One region of the Faecalibacterium sp. DFI.5.82 genome, then DNA from elsewhere that is predicted to be linked to it. Evidence: predicted binding sites of a transcription regulator. Region 1 holds the regulator's gene; the other holds the start of a gene.

Region 1 (7,321 bases):
CATCCGGCTCTTCGTCACCGATGCCGCCGTGGTGCATCTGGGAGTGCGCTTTTTGAAGCTGGTCTCTCTGTTCTACCTGATGCCCTCGCTGACCAACGGCATCCAGGGCGGCTTCCGCGGCCTGGGCGACCTTAAGATCACCCTGAACAGCAGCACGCTCAACATGGCAGGCCGTGTGGCGGCCGCTGCCGTCTTTGTGCTGCTGATGAAGATGGATATTGAGGCCCTGCCGTACAGCTATGTTGTGGGCTGGATCCTCATGCTGGTCTATGAAGCCCCCATGATGGTGAAGTATCTGCGGAAGGGCGATCTGTAAGCCCGACACCGCCCCGGGCAGGTCTTTTCTCTCACTCAGTCCGCTCGATCTCCCGGTACAGCCATTCCAGTGCATCAGAGATGCCGCCCAGCTGATCGATGAGCTTTTCCTTTACGGCCTTTTTGCCGTCCAGCATGGTGCCCACGTCCATCACCAGCTCACCGGTGCGGAGCATCAGCTCCGAGTAGCGCGCTGCCGTAATGCCGCTGTGGCCCGCCACAAAGCCGGTGATGCGCTCCTGCATCTGCTCGAACCACCGCATGGTCTGGGGCACGCCCAAAATCATACCGGAGTGGCGGACCGGGTGCACCGTCATGGTCGCCGTGGGCACGATAAAGCTGCGCCGGGCGCTGACTGCCAGCGGGATGCCGATGGAGTGGCCCCCGCCCAGCACAACCGTGGCACTGGGCTTTGAGATGCTGGCAATGAGTTCTGCCAGCGCCAGCCCGGCCTCCACGTCCCCGCCCACGGTATTGATGAGCACCAGCAGGCCCTCCACAGCGGGGTCCTCCTGCACTGCCACCAGCTGCGGGATCACATGCTCATACTTGGTGGTCTTCTGGCCCTGCGGGGCCTCCACATGGCCCTCGATCTGGCCGATCACGGTCAGGCAGTGGATGGCATGGGGGCCGCGGGTGCGCCACACCGTGCCCAGATCTTCCAGCTGCTCTTTCTCCAGCCGCTGCTGTTCGGTGGTTTCCTTTTCATATTCCGGCATGTTGGCTCCTCCTCAGGGTGTTTTTTTCAGTGTTCCCGGGGATCGAAGCAATATGCGGCGGCTAAGATTTCTTTACTTTGAAAAAAATTGGCCCAGAGGATTTGACATTCTGTCTCATTGCAGTATACTTTATACTAAGAATAAGATTGACAAGTATATATCATTATTGTTCAGAAACTGTCTTAATCGCCGGTGCACCTTGCAGGGCGCAAAGAGACCGGCATTCCCTTTGGATGAAAGGAGAACCATTTCCATGAACAATCCCGGCAAAGCTTCCCTTCCGGTGATCAAGCGCCTGCCCAAGTACTACCGCTACCTGCGGACGCTGAAGAACGACGGCATCACCAGCATCTCCTCCCGCGAGCTGGCCGCCCAGATGGGCACCACGGCCTCTCAGGTGCGGCAGGATTTCAACTGCATCGGCGACGTGAACGGCCGCCAGGGCATCGGCTACTCGGTGGAGAACCTGCTTTCCATCCTGGAGCATCTGCTGTTCGGCAACGGTGACCTGCTGCCCACCATCCTCATCGGCTGCGGCCGGTTGGGCAAGGCAGTCAGCCGCTTCATCACCACCGACACCAACGGCTACAAGCTGATCGCCGCCTTTGACAATTCCCCCAGCGAGGTGGGCAAAGAGATCAACGGCATCCGGATCTTACACGTTGACGAGCTGGAGGCCTTCTGCGCAGAGCATAAGCCTGAGGTGGCTGTGTTCTGTGTGCCCCGCAGCGGTGCGGAGGAGCTCAGCGGCCGGCTGGTCGAACTGGGCATCAAAGGCTTCTGGAACTTCTCCCACTATGACCTGTCGGTGCCCTACCCCGAAGTGGTGGTGGAGAACGTCCACCTGGGCGACAGCCTGATGAGCTTGGGTTACCGCCTGCGCAATCAGGACTGATCTATCATCTATTCATAACGTATCACAGAAAACAGGCAGCCCTCTCCCCCCGAACGAGCAGAGAGGGTTGCCTTTTTATGAGGAGAGCAACTATGGCGAAGCTATACTTCCGATACGGTGCCATGAACAGCGGCAAAAGCACCGCGCTGATGCAGGTGGCCCACAACTACGAAGAGCAGGGGATGCGGGTGCTGATCCTGAAGCCCCAGGTGGACACCAAGGGCGGCGGCGAGCTGGTCAGCCGCCTGGGCGTGCGCCGCAGGGCCGACCTGCTCATCCCGCCAGAGGTGGATGTGTTCGAGGCCGTGCGCGCCGCTTCTGCCGGGGAGCAGCCGCTGGCCTGTGTTCTCTGCGACGAGAGCCAGTTCTTTACCCCGGCACAGGCCGAGCAGCTGTTCATGGTCACGGTAGACCTGAACATCCCGGTCATCTGCTACGGCCTGCGGTCAGACTTTTCCCTCAAGGGCTTCCCCGGCTCCACCCGTCTGCTGGAGCTGGCCCACACCATTGAGGAGATGAAGACCATCTGCACCTGCGGGCGCAAGGCCACCTGCAACTGCCGCAGGGTCAATGGGGAGTTCGTCTTTGAGGGCGAGCAGGTCGCCATCGATCTGGAAAATGATGTGCAGTATGTCAGCATGTGCCCCCAGTGCTATTTCAAGGCACGGCGGGCGTTTTACGCCAAACGGAACGCACAGTAAGTGTCGATTTCCGGCAGGCACAGGAGCCCTCTCCTGCGTGAGATCCCAGATCTCCCAAAAGATTTTTACAGTTTTCAGAGCGCTGCCCAGCCGGGCGGCGCTCTTTTTTGCCTGCCGCCTTCCAAAGTGATATATCAGTTGTATCCCACGGCGAACGTTTTTTGCACAATTGATATATCAGTTTATAAAACAGCGATATCGTCACTTTTTTCACATGTTGTATACAACATTATACCGTCAATTTCGCAAAAAGTTACAAAACCATTGCAATTTTAGAGGTTCTGCCACACTCTCTCGGCCCGTTTCTATGCAATCTATCCAATTATGCAGATTGTATATTTTTTCGCTCCAAGTTTATTCATTTCGGCAATGCCGTCAAATCGCCGCAAATCACGAGAGCAATATTTGTTCGTTTTTTGTCCGTATCACTTCAATTTACATCTTTCTTTTTCCCAGCCCTTTTGTTATCATATTTGTATACAACGAGCCTTGTGCAGAAAGGCCCGCTCGATGTTTTTTGATTTATTAGGAGGAGAACAACAATGAGCAAGGCAATTTCCCGTCGTGATTTCCTGAAGGTCACCGGTGCTGTTGGTGCAGCTGGTCTGCTGGCTGCCTGCGGCGGCAATGGCGGCGCTGCTTCCAGCACCGCTTCTTCCGCAGCCGAGGCTGCTTCCGTGGCTGGCTTGAGCAGCGATCCCGTTACCCTGACCATGAGCTGGTGGGGCGGCGAGTCCCGCCACAACGCTTACCAGGAGGCCCTGAAGGCTTTCTCTGCTGAGCACACCACCATCACCGTCAACCCCACCTTCGCTGCATGGTCCGGCTGGGAGGACACCATGTCCACCAAGTTTGCAGGCGGCGTGGCTGAGGATGTCTGCCAGATCAACTGGAACTGGCTGTACAACTACTCCGGCAACGGCCAGACCTTCCTGGATCTGAACAGCGTCACCGATTACCTGGATATGTCCCAGTGGGACGACGCAAAGCTGGGTGCCTGCAACGTTGCAAATGCACAGCAGTGCGTGCCCATCTCCATGACCGGCCGTATCTTCTACTGGAACATGACCACCTTTAACAAGGCTGGCATCACCGAAGTTCCCGCCACTGAGGATGACCTGTTTGCAGCCGGCAAGGCTTTCCAGGAGAAGCTGGGCGATGATTACTATCCCCTGCACCTGGGCGCATACGACCGTATGATCCTGATGGTGTTCTACCTCGAGTCCAAGTACGGCAAGGACTGGGCAGATCCCACCACCTCTACCCTGAACTACACCGCTGACGAGATCGCCGAGGGCATCGACTTCATCAAGAGCCTGGTCGACGGCCACGTCATCATGCCGCTGCCCACCTACTACGGTGCAAACGGCGACGGTGCTACCCACCAGTCCAACGAGTGGATCACCGGCAAGATCGCCGGCATCTTCGAGTGGGATTCCGCTGCTTCCAAGTACCAGGACGCTCTGGACGAGGAGAACAAGCCCGGCTTCACCGTTGGTGAGGAGATCAAGTTCGGCGATTACAACGGCGGCTTCTCCAAGGTCTCCATGGGCATGGCCATCACCAAGACCTGCAAGAACCCCGCTGAGGCTGCTACCCTGATCGAGTACCTGTGGAACGGCGACGGCGCTGCCATCATGGGTTCCGAGTGCGGCATCCCCGCTTCCAAGGCTGGTCTGGCTACCGCTCAGGCCGCCGGTAAGATCAACGAGCTGGTCGCTGAGGCAAACGGCAAGGTCATGAGCTTTGTTTCCTGCCAGCTGGATCCCCTGTTCGAGTCTTCCGATCTGAAGGCTACCGGCACCGGCACCTATCAGGAAGTGTTCGATACCGTCGACTACGACAACAAGAGCGGTGCAGATGTCGTTGACGTTCTGCTGGACGGCATGTCTGCTGTTGGCTACACTGTCTGATCTTCTTTGCTGACCTGAGTCAAATTACATATCAGGGGCATCGTCCACCCGTAGGCCCGATGCCCCTTTTTTCTCAGGCACAGGTTACAATTCTCTGACAAATCTGTTGCCAAAGTGTGACATAAGGTTTGTTGCACTGATTTTCACCAAAGGAGGATCCCCGGATGAAAGAAAGCAAAGCGCCCTCTCTCGGGCGTACCCCCGCACAGAAGTTCCTGGATAAGTGGCAGGGTCTGATCTACCTGATCCCCTGGATCATCGGCTTTGTCGTGTTCAAGGCCATCCCCTTCGGTCAGTCGCTGTATTACAGCTTCACCGACATGAACTTCTTCAACGGCATCCACCAGTACGGCGTGATGAACTACGTCACCGCCTTCTCTGATGCCAAGGTCACCAAGGCTCTGGTCACCACCTTCAAGTACGCGTTCATCACCGTGCCCCTGAAGCTGATCTTTGCTCTGTTCATCGCATACATCCTGAACTTCAAGATCGCCTGCGTGAACCTGTTCCGTACCGTTTACTACATCCCGTCCATTCTGGGCGGCTCCGTTGCCATCGCCGTGCTGTGGAAGGCCGTTTTCCGTGATGATGGTCTGGTCAACACCATCATCCGCGCCATCACCTTCGGCCACGCACAGGGCCCCTCCTGGCTGAGCGACCCCAACTATGCGCTGTGGATCATCTGCTTCCTGCGCATCTGGCAGTTCGGCTCCGCCATGGTGCTGTTCCTGGCCGCCCTGAAGGGCGTGCCTGCAGACCTGTACGAGGCTGCCACCATCGATGGTGCCGGTAAGTGGAAACAGTTCTTCTCCATCACTGTTCCCATGATCACCCCCATCATCTTCTACAACCTGGTCACTCAGATCTGCCAGGCTTTCCAGGAGTTCAACGGCCCCTTCATCATCACCAACGGCGGCCCGCGCAACTCCACCACCCTGATCTCCATTCTGGTTTACAACTACGCCTTCAAGTCCAACCAGATGGGCATGGCTTCCGCTCTGGCCTGGATCATGTTCGTGATCGTCTGCATCCTCACGATCATCGCCTTCACCAGCCAGAAGAAGTGGGTCTACTACTCGGATGAAAGGTAAGGTGTGACAGTATGGGAATGAAAGCATCCAACGCCATTGCGACGTTTTTTAAGTATCTTGTCCTAATCCTGGTGGGCCTGATCATGATCTATCCCCTGCTGTGGATGGTCAGCGCTACCTTTAAGGACAACAGCGAGATCTTTGCAGGCATCGGCCTGTGGATCAAGAACCCCACCCTGGAGGGCTACAAGAACGCGCTGAACAACTTCGGCGGTTCCATCAACATCCTGCAGGCCATGCTGAACACTTATTCTTATGTTCTGCCCAAGGTCATCTGCACGGTGGTCTCCTCCTGCATTGCAGCTTACGGCTTTGGCCGTTTCGACTTCCCGGGCCGGAAGATCCTGTTCAGCATCATGCTGGCCACCCTGTTCCTGCCTCAGGTCGTTCTGAACGTTCCTCAGTTCCTGCTGTACACCAAGTTCGGCTGGGTCAACAGCCCGTTCTATCTGGCCATCTGGGTCCACACTGCATTTGCAACTGAGACCTACTTTGTTTACCAGCTGGTGCAGTTCATGCGCAATGTCCCGCGCGATCTGGACGAGGCTGCCGCCATTGATGGCTGCAACTCCTTCCAGACCCTGTACAAGGTCATTGTCCCCATGCTGATGCCCGCTCTGGTGTCCTGCGCACTGTTCCAGTTCATGTGGAGCTGCAACGACTTCATGGGCCCCCTGCTTTACGTGCAGACCCCTGCAAAGTACCCCATGTCCCTGTTCGTCAAGCTGTCCATGGACGGTGATACCGGCTTTGCCTGGAACCGTATCCTGGCCCTGTCCCTGATCTCCATCCTGCCGCAGCTGATCGTTTTCTTCTGTGCACAGGATCAGTTCGTCGAAGGTATCTCCGCCGGTGCTGTCAAGGGCTAAGCACCCCCTCTGCGGACAGAACCATTGACTTTCGATGAATAAGCAACGCCCCCTGTGCTGTGCACAGGGGGCGTTGTTCTTATCCACGGTGGCTCTTGCGGTACTGCAGCGGCCCCGTTCCCATCGTCTCGCGGAACACGCGGCGGAAATGGGCGGCGGAGGCAAAGCCGGTCTGCTCGGCCACCGCGCTGATGTTCAGGTCGGTGCTCTCCAGCAGACGCTGGGCAGCCTCGATGCGGCGGCCATTGATGTAATCCACAATGGACTGGCCCGTGACCCGCCGGAACAGTCGGCTCAGATAATAGGGCGACAGGTAGAACCGCGCAGCCACATCTGTCAGGGAAAATTTCTGCTGGTAGTTGGCTGCAAGGTAAGCGCAGATCTGTTCCACCGTCTCGTTGCGGGGGCGGATGTCCTGCTTTTCACTGCGGCACTCCTGCTCCACATAGTGCAGGATGAGGGTCAGATAGATCATGCCGGGGCTTTCCGGCTCGCTCTCGGCGCTCTGCATCATGCCCAACAGGGTGCGCAGGCGGCCTGACCACTGCACCGGGCCGTACAGGGCCGTTTGTGCTCCCGGCTCGAACAGCGGCATGAAATCCCGCTGCATCAGGTTTTTGAGCACCGGGAGAACGCCCGCGGGGAACCGGCAGCCGAGGAGCTCGGGGGCAATGTGGCCCGCCTGCTGCAGCAGGCCCCCGCCGGGGCCCAGCAGCAGCACACAGCCCGGGTTCACCAGCAGGCTCTCGCCGCCCCGCACCAGCGTAAAGCTGCCGCCGGACACCAGAATGATCCGGCAGATCTCCTCCTCCTCAGCC
Region 2 (7,321 bases), on a different contig from region 1:
TACCATCTTCACCACCGAGTATTCCATGCGCACCGGCATGGAAGCCGTGTACACCCTGCTGGATATCGACCGGGGTGTGCCGGAGGTCTGGGGCAGCACCTACGATGTCCGCGACCTGCTGAACGCCGCTGTTCAGCTGCGGGATGGCAAACCCCTGAGCGATCTGAAAATGAACTGGATCAAAAAATTCGCACTGGGAAAAGCGGTAGAAAAGGTACAGGACACCGACCTGGGCCGTCTGCTGCTGGAGTATAAGATCATCTGAGCGCCGGGAATTCAGCCCGGCAGGCAGGGAAGAGAGCCCTGTAAAATTCTATTGAATCTGGAGGAAATAAAAATGAATACCGCATTTGATTCTCTGACGCACAAAATGCAGCGTGCTGCACTGGGCAAGACTGTGGATCTCGTGCTTTCTCATGCCGAGAAGGACCCCGCCAAGACGGTTGGACAGATCGTAGATCTTTCAAAGCAGTTCTACGGCGATTCCTTCAGCGAGGAGACCTACACACACGCCAAGCAGACCCTGACTGACCCCAACAGCAAGTGGTCGAAGCTCATCAACTGTATGCTGAACCAGCTGGACCCCAACGTGGCCCGCACCACGGCCCTGAACCTGGGCTATGAGGCCTTCTTCCGCGGTACCAAGACCATCCGCGAGAATCGTGTCAAATATCAGTGCAACATTCCCTGGCTGATCCTGTTTGACCCCACCTCTGCCTGCAATATGCACTGCGTGGGCTGCTGGGCCGGTGAGTACGGCCACAAGAACAACCTGAGCTTTGACGATATGGATAAGATCGTCACCGAGGGCAAGGAGCTGGGCGTTTATCTGTACATGCTCACCGGAGGTGAGCCGCTGGTGCGCAAGGCTGATATCCTCAAGCTGGCCGAGAAGCACAACGATGTGCAGTTTGCCATCTACACCAACTCCACCCTGATCGATGAGCCGTTCTGCAAAGAGGTCGTCCGCCTGGGCAATATTGCGTTTATGCTGTCCATTGAGGGCACCCCGGAGACCAACGATGCCCGCCGCGGCGAGGGCCACTATGCTGCCGTTATGCGCGCGATGGATCTGCTCAAGGAGTACGGCATCCTGTTCGGCACCTCCATCTGCTACACCCGCGACAACATCGAAGCCGTTACCAGCGATGAGTTCATGCGTTTCCTCTGCGATAAGGGTGCACACTTCGGCTTCTACTTCCACTACATGCCCGTGGGCAACGAGGCAGCTCCTGAGCTGATGCCCTCTCCCGAGCAGCGTAAGTACATGATCCAGCGCATCCGCTATTTGCGCAGTGAAGCATGTGATATCCCGTTCTACCCCATGGACTTCCAGAACGACGGCGAGTTTGTGGGCGGCTGCATTGCCGGCGGCCGCAACTACTTCCACATCAACTCGGCCGGTGACGCAGAGCCCTGCGTGTTTATCCACTACTCCAATGCCAACATCCATGACAGCAGCATCCTGGAGATCCTGCAGAGTCCGCTGTTCATGGCCTACCACAACGGCCAGCCCTTCAATAAAAACCACCTGCGTCCCTGCCCCATGCTGGAAAACCCCGAGCTGCTGCGCAAGATGGTTCACGAGACCGGTGCCCACAGCACCGACCTCCAGAGCCCGGAAAGCGTCGATCATCTGTGCGACAAGTGCAAGTCCTATGCCGCCAACTGGCAACCGACCGCCGACGAGATCTGGTCCCATACCAAGATCCGCGAGAGCCGTTACGAGAACTATAAGGATTGGAAGCCCAATCAGCAGTAATTGCAGGTACTCCCCCTGAAATCTCCCTTTTTGGTTTATCTGCCCTGAAAGCCAAAGCTCCCCCTTCCCCAAGCGCCGAGACAGCGCCGGGAAGGGGGAGCTTTGCGTTTCTCGGCTGCTCTGAGAAAATCATGCAGGAATACAAAAACCAGCCCCGCCTCCCATGCAGGAGACAGAGCCGGTTTTGCGATTCTATTGTGTTTGGGATCACTCGTCGTCGGGGTCACCGAAGGCATCGTGATAGAGGTTTACCATGCCGGATTCGTCGTTGCGATTCAGGCCGTGGAACACCAGCTTTTTGATGACATCATAGATGACCGCGAAGAGCGGCACACCGATGATCATGCCCACAAAGCCCCACAGGCCGCCGAACAGCAGGATGGCGAACAGCACCCAGAAGCTGGAAAGGCCGGTGGTGTTGCCCAGGATCTTGGGTCCGATGATGTTGCCGTCCACCTGCTGCAGCACCAGCACGAACAGCACGAACCAGAGCGCCTTGATGGGGTTCTGGATCAGGATGAGCAGGGTGGCGGGAATGGCACCGATGAAGGGGCCGAAGAAGGGGATAACATTGGTCACGCCGATGATGACCGACACCAGCAGGGCGCTGGGGAACTTGAAGATCAGGCAGGCAATATAGCACAGCACGCCGATGATGGCGGAATCCAGAATCTTGCCGTTGATGAAGCCGCCGAACATCCGGTCAGCGTAACGGACTTCCTCCATGATGAGGTCGGCCCAGCGGGGCTTGACCAAACTATAAAGGATGAGCTTGCCCTGCTGCCCGAACTTCTTCCGGCTGGCCAGCAGATACACCGAAACGATGAGGCCGATAACGAAATTCTTGATCCAGGTCACCACGTTCACCACGCCCACGGCGGCACCGCTGAGGATGTTCTGCATGGAGGGGAGCAGGGTGTTTTTGATCCAGGCATCCAGGTTGGCATCCAAGCTGTCGTAAGAGTTCTCGATGAAGTCCAGCAGCTTTTTGTTGTTGGCAATGAGCTCCTGCTTGGAGATCCACTCCACAAAGTCGCCGATGTTGTCCCGTGCCGTGTAGTACAGGGCGGTCACGCTGTTGATGAGCTGCGGCACGATCATCATGATCAGAGCGTAGATCAGCAGCAGGCCGAACAGGATGGTCAGAGCAACGGCCAGCATGTTGGCAAAGCGGTGCATCTTTTCCGGGAACAGCTTGTGGAGAAATGCTTCAAGCCAGTTGCACACCGGCTTGAGCAGATAGGCAATGACACTGCCGTAGATAAAGGGCATCAGGATGCCTGTCAGGGTTGAAACGGCATTGCCGAAGCCCTGAAAGCGGTAGATCAGGAAAAAGAAGAGGATGCTCAGGCTGATCGCGCCAAAGCCTGCGAACATTCCGTAGAGATAGGGTTTGATATGCGGTTTTTTGTCCATCATGTCATAGAAACTCCATTCCTGCCGCAGACAGCAGGATTCCCTGCGGCAATGTCAGCGCTTGTTGCTCCTGCGCCAGATGTGCAGTTTTTCGGCTTCGGCGATCAGCTCGTCCCGGAAATCGGGGTGTGCCACACTGATCAGTGCTTCTGCTTTTTCCCAGCTGGTCAGGCCCTTCAGGTTCACACAGCCGTACTCGGTGCACAGGTAGTGCACGTTTGCGCGGGTGTCGGTGACGATGCTGCCGTTTTCCAGGGTGGGACGGATGCGGCTCTCCAGCTTGCCGGTCTTTTTATTCATAAAGGTAGAGGACAGGCAGATGAAGCTCTTGCCGCCGTTGGAAAGGTATGCGCCCAGAACAAAGTCCAGCTGACCGCCTGCACCGGAAATGTGCTTGATGCCTGCACTCTCCGCGTTCACCTGACCGAACAGGTCAATATCCACCGCATTGTTGATGGAGATGAAGTTGTCGATGGCGGAGATGCTGCGGATGTCGTTGGTGTACTCCACGGGAGCGGCCATGCACTCCGGGTTGTCGTTCAGGTAATCGTACATCTTCTGGGTACCTGCACCAAAGGCATAGACCTGACGGCCCTTGTCCAGATTCTTGTGGCGGCCGGTGATCTTGCCTGCCTTTGCAATATCCACAAAGGCATCCACATACATCTCGGTGTGCACACCCAAATCCTTCAGGTCGCTCTGCGCGATCAGGTTGCCGATGGCGTTGGGCATACCGCCGATGCCCAGCTGCAGGCAGGCTCCGTCGGGGATCTGCGGGACGATGAGGTTTGCCACCTTCAGATCGACCTCGGTGGCGGCACCGGCAGCGGCCATCTGGCCGATGGGCGGGTTGCTGCCCTCCACAACACCGGCAACCTGGGAGATGTGCACCCAGTTCTCGGTGCCGCCCAGGCATTTGGGCATGTTCCGGTTGACCTCAACGATGATCTTCTTGGCTTTATCGCAGACGGCACCCAGGTGGGAAGCACAGGGGCCAAAGTTGAAATAGCCGTGCTCGTCCATGGGGGTCACCTGGAACACCGCCACATCCACGGGGTCAGAGCTGTCGCGATAGTAGCGGGGCAGTTCAGAGTAGCGGATGGGGGAGTAGAAGGAGAAGCCCTGGGCAATGGCCTTGCGCTCAATGCCGCCCATGTGCCAGCTGTTCCAGGTCATGTGGGCAGCAGGATCCTCGATCTGGAAGATGGCGGGCACCCACATCAGGATGCCGCCGCGGAAGTTGACATCCTCCAGCTCAGGCAGACGCTTTGCAATGGCAGCGTCCACCGCTACGGGGGTGTTCACGGCCCAGCCGTAATCCACCCAGTCGCCGCTTTTGACCAACGCGGCAGCCTGGTCAGCTGTCATTTTCTTCTGCGCATACAATTCCGTAAAATCCATTATAAACCATCCTCTCTTACAATAACATAAAGGAATTGTAAATTCCAACTTAGTTATATCATTAACAAACGGGAGAATCAATACTTTCCTGGCAAAAAACAGGGCTGGATGCAATATAACTAAAAATCTTAGCTTTTTGTAGAGATTCTTTGGTGCACAAAAAATAAATTGTACACAAAAAATACTTGATAAAATTTTGACGATGTGCTTTACTTATAGCGTAGCAGGATGCAGCGTGGCACTGCGGGTGGGATTGTTTAAAAATTAACGATACACCGTAGCAGAAGAAAAGAACATCTTGCACAGCAAACTGGAAAGTGCTATCATGTCAGAACCAATGCGCTTTTCAAAGGCGCGCAAGGAGGACAAAACCGATGGCAACTGCAGTTTACCCCGGGTCGTTCGATCCGGTTACACGAGGTCATCTCGATATCATCAAGCGCGCGGCAAAAATCAACGATCATCTGATCGTGGCCGTGCTCATCAACAGTGCAAAGCACCCATTGTTCACCGTGGAGGAGCGGGTGGCCCTGCTGCAGGAATGCTGCAAGGGCATCCCCAATGTCACGGTGGAGAGCTTCGACGGCCTGACCGTGGAGTTCGCCAAGAAGCGCCACGCTTCGGTCATGGTGCGGGGCCTGCGGGCAGTAACGGATTTTGAAAACGAGATCCAGCTGGCGCAGACCAATCACGCGCTGATGCCCGGCATCGAGACCATGTTCCTTGCAACCAGCATCAAGTGGAGCTATCTTTCCTCTACCATTGTAAAGGAAGCCGCCCGCTACGGCAGCAGCATCTCCAAGTTCGTTACTCCGAATGTGGAAGCCGCCGTGGAGCAGAAGATGGCCGAGCTGCGCAGCAGGGGAGAGAACGTCTGACCCCCATTCCTTATGCAAGAAACGCTTCGGCGTTTTGATAAAACAGTCTTTCTTAAATCACAACATACACAATCAGGAGGCTATTCACATGAAAAAGATCGTTATCGCATCTGCATGCCGTACCGCCATTGGTAAGTTCGGTGGCACCCTTGCCAACGTCCCCGCTGCTGAGCTGGGCTCCATCGTCATCAAGGAGGCTCTGAACCGCGCAAACGTCAAGCCTGAGCAGGTCGATCATGTTTACATGGGCTGCGTGATCCAGGCTGGTCTGGGCCAGAACGTTGCCCGTCAGGCTTCCCTGAAGGCTGGCCTGCCCATCGAGACCCCCGCTGTCACCGTCAACGTGGTCTGCGGTTCCGGTCTGAACTGCGTGAACATGGCTGCTCAGATGATCGAGGCAGGCGATGCTGATATCGTGGTCGCAGGCGGCATGGAGAACATGGACATGGCTCCCTTTGCAATGATGAAGGGCCGTTACGGCTACCGCATGGGCGCTCCCATGGGCAAGAGCGAGCTGGTCGATACCATGGTCAACGATGCTCTGTGGGATGCCACCGGCTTCAACAAGCACATGGGTATGACCGCTGAGAATGTCTGCACCAACGAGACCTTCCAGAAGAAGTACGGCTACAGCCCCATCACCCGCGAGATGCTGGATGAGTTCTCCTACAACAGCCAGGTCAAGGCTGACAAGGCCATCAAGGACGGCGCTTTCAAGGACGAGATCGTTCCTGTTGTCATCAAGGGCAAGAAGGGCGACACCGTGTTCGATACCGATGAAGGCCCCCGTCTGACCCCGGTCGAGAAGCTGGCAACCCTGAAGCCCGCTTTCACCAAGGACGGCATCGTGACCGCAGGCAACTCTTCCGCCATCAACGACGGCGCTGCTGCTCTGGTCATTATGAGCGAGGAAAAGGCCAAGGAGCTGGGCGTTGAGCCTCTGGCAACCTGGGTCGCTGGCGCTCTGGCCGGTGTTGAGCCTGAGGTCATGGGTCTGGGCCCCATCGCAGCAACCAAGAAGGTCATGGCAAAGACTGGCCTGACTGTTGCTGATATGGACCTGATCGAGGCCAACGAGGCATTCGCTGCTCAGTCTGTGGCTGTCAGCCAGGCTCTGAACTTCGATATGAGCAAGGTGAACGTCAACGGCGGCGCAATCGCTCTGGGTCACCCGGTCGGCGCTTCCGGCGCTCGTATCCTGGTCACCCTGCTGTACGCTATGAAGCACCGTGGTGCTCACAAGGGTCTGGCTACCCTGTGCATCGGCGGCGGCATGGGCTGCGCTACCATCGTTGAGATGTAAGCTCTCCCTTTGAAATTGAATTGAATGACAGCCCGCGCCCCGGCTCAGACCGGAGACTCTGCCGGGGCGCGGGAGCTGTTTTGAAACACTGAGAATCTGAATTGGAGGTTTTCACAATGGCTTTTGTAAAAACCGAGGTGCAGGGCGCTGTCGAGATCATCACCATCGACCGTCCCAAGGCACTGAATGCCTTGAACCCCGAGGTTCTGGCAGACCTGAAGGCAGCCTTTGAGGCTGTTGATCAGGAGACCATCCGCTGCATCGTCCTGACCGGCGAAGGCGACAAGAGCTTCGTTGCAGGCGCTGATATCGGCTCCATGAGCACCATGACCAAGGCAGAGGGCGAGGCCTTCGGCAAGCTGGGCAATGACGTGTTCCTGATGATCGAGAGCTTCCCCATCCCCGTCATTGCAGCCGTCAATGGCTTTGCACTGGGCGGCGGCAATGAGCTGGCCATGAGCTGCGACATCCGCATCTGCTCTGACAACGCCGTGTTCGGTCAGCCCGAAGTTGGTCTGGGCATCACCCCGGGCTTCGGCGGCACCCAGCGTCTGGCACGTC

Evidence for each region. Region 1 encodes Rex, which represses fermentation and respiration genes when NADH is low (regulators of the CRP and FNR family bind a similar motif). Its sites were predicted from a motif close to ATTGTTAANNNNTTAACAAT; they were not measured.
Region 2: coaD (pantetheine-phosphate adenylyltransferase) is a predicted target of Rex. The motif match lies at 4,832-4,851, and genes of this name have one in related genera.

The regions. Positions count from the first base shown of each region.
Region 1 covers NZ_JARFIS010000011.1:57,453-64,773, reverse strand. Annotated here, with positions in the region: gene P0G09_RS12825 (MATE family efflux transporter) at 1-316, shown strand, start outside; gene P0G09_RS12820 (ATP-dependent Clp protease proteolytic subunit) at 348-1,034, opposite strand; gene P0G09_RS12815 (redox-sensing transcriptional repressor Rex) at 1,288-1,929, shown strand; gene P0G09_RS12810 (thymidine kinase) at 2,022-2,630, shown strand; gene P0G09_RS12805 (extracellular solute-binding protein) at 3,173-4,543, shown strand; gene P0G09_RS12800 (sugar ABC transporter permease) at 4,708-5,634, shown strand; gene P0G09_RS12795 (carbohydrate ABC transporter permease) at 5,646-6,503, shown strand; gene P0G09_RS12790 (AraC family transcriptional regulator) at 6,583-7,321, opposite strand, start outside.
Region 2 covers NZ_JARFIS010000001.1:511,125-518,445, forward strand. Annotated here, with positions in the region: gene P0G09_RS02610 (oleate hydratase) at 1-265, shown strand, start outside; gene P0G09_RS02615 (radical SAM protein) at 338-1,762, shown strand; gene P0G09_RS02620 (AI-2E family transporter) at 1,970-3,181, opposite strand; gene P0G09_RS02625 (butyryl-CoA:acetate CoA-transferase) at 3,233-4,579, opposite strand; gene coaD (pantetheine-phosphate adenylyltransferase) at 4,954-5,457, shown strand; gene P0G09_RS02635 (acetyl-CoA C-acetyltransferase) at 5,546-6,760, shown strand; gene P0G09_RS02640 (enoyl-CoA hydratase-related protein) at 6,877-7,321, shown strand, end outside.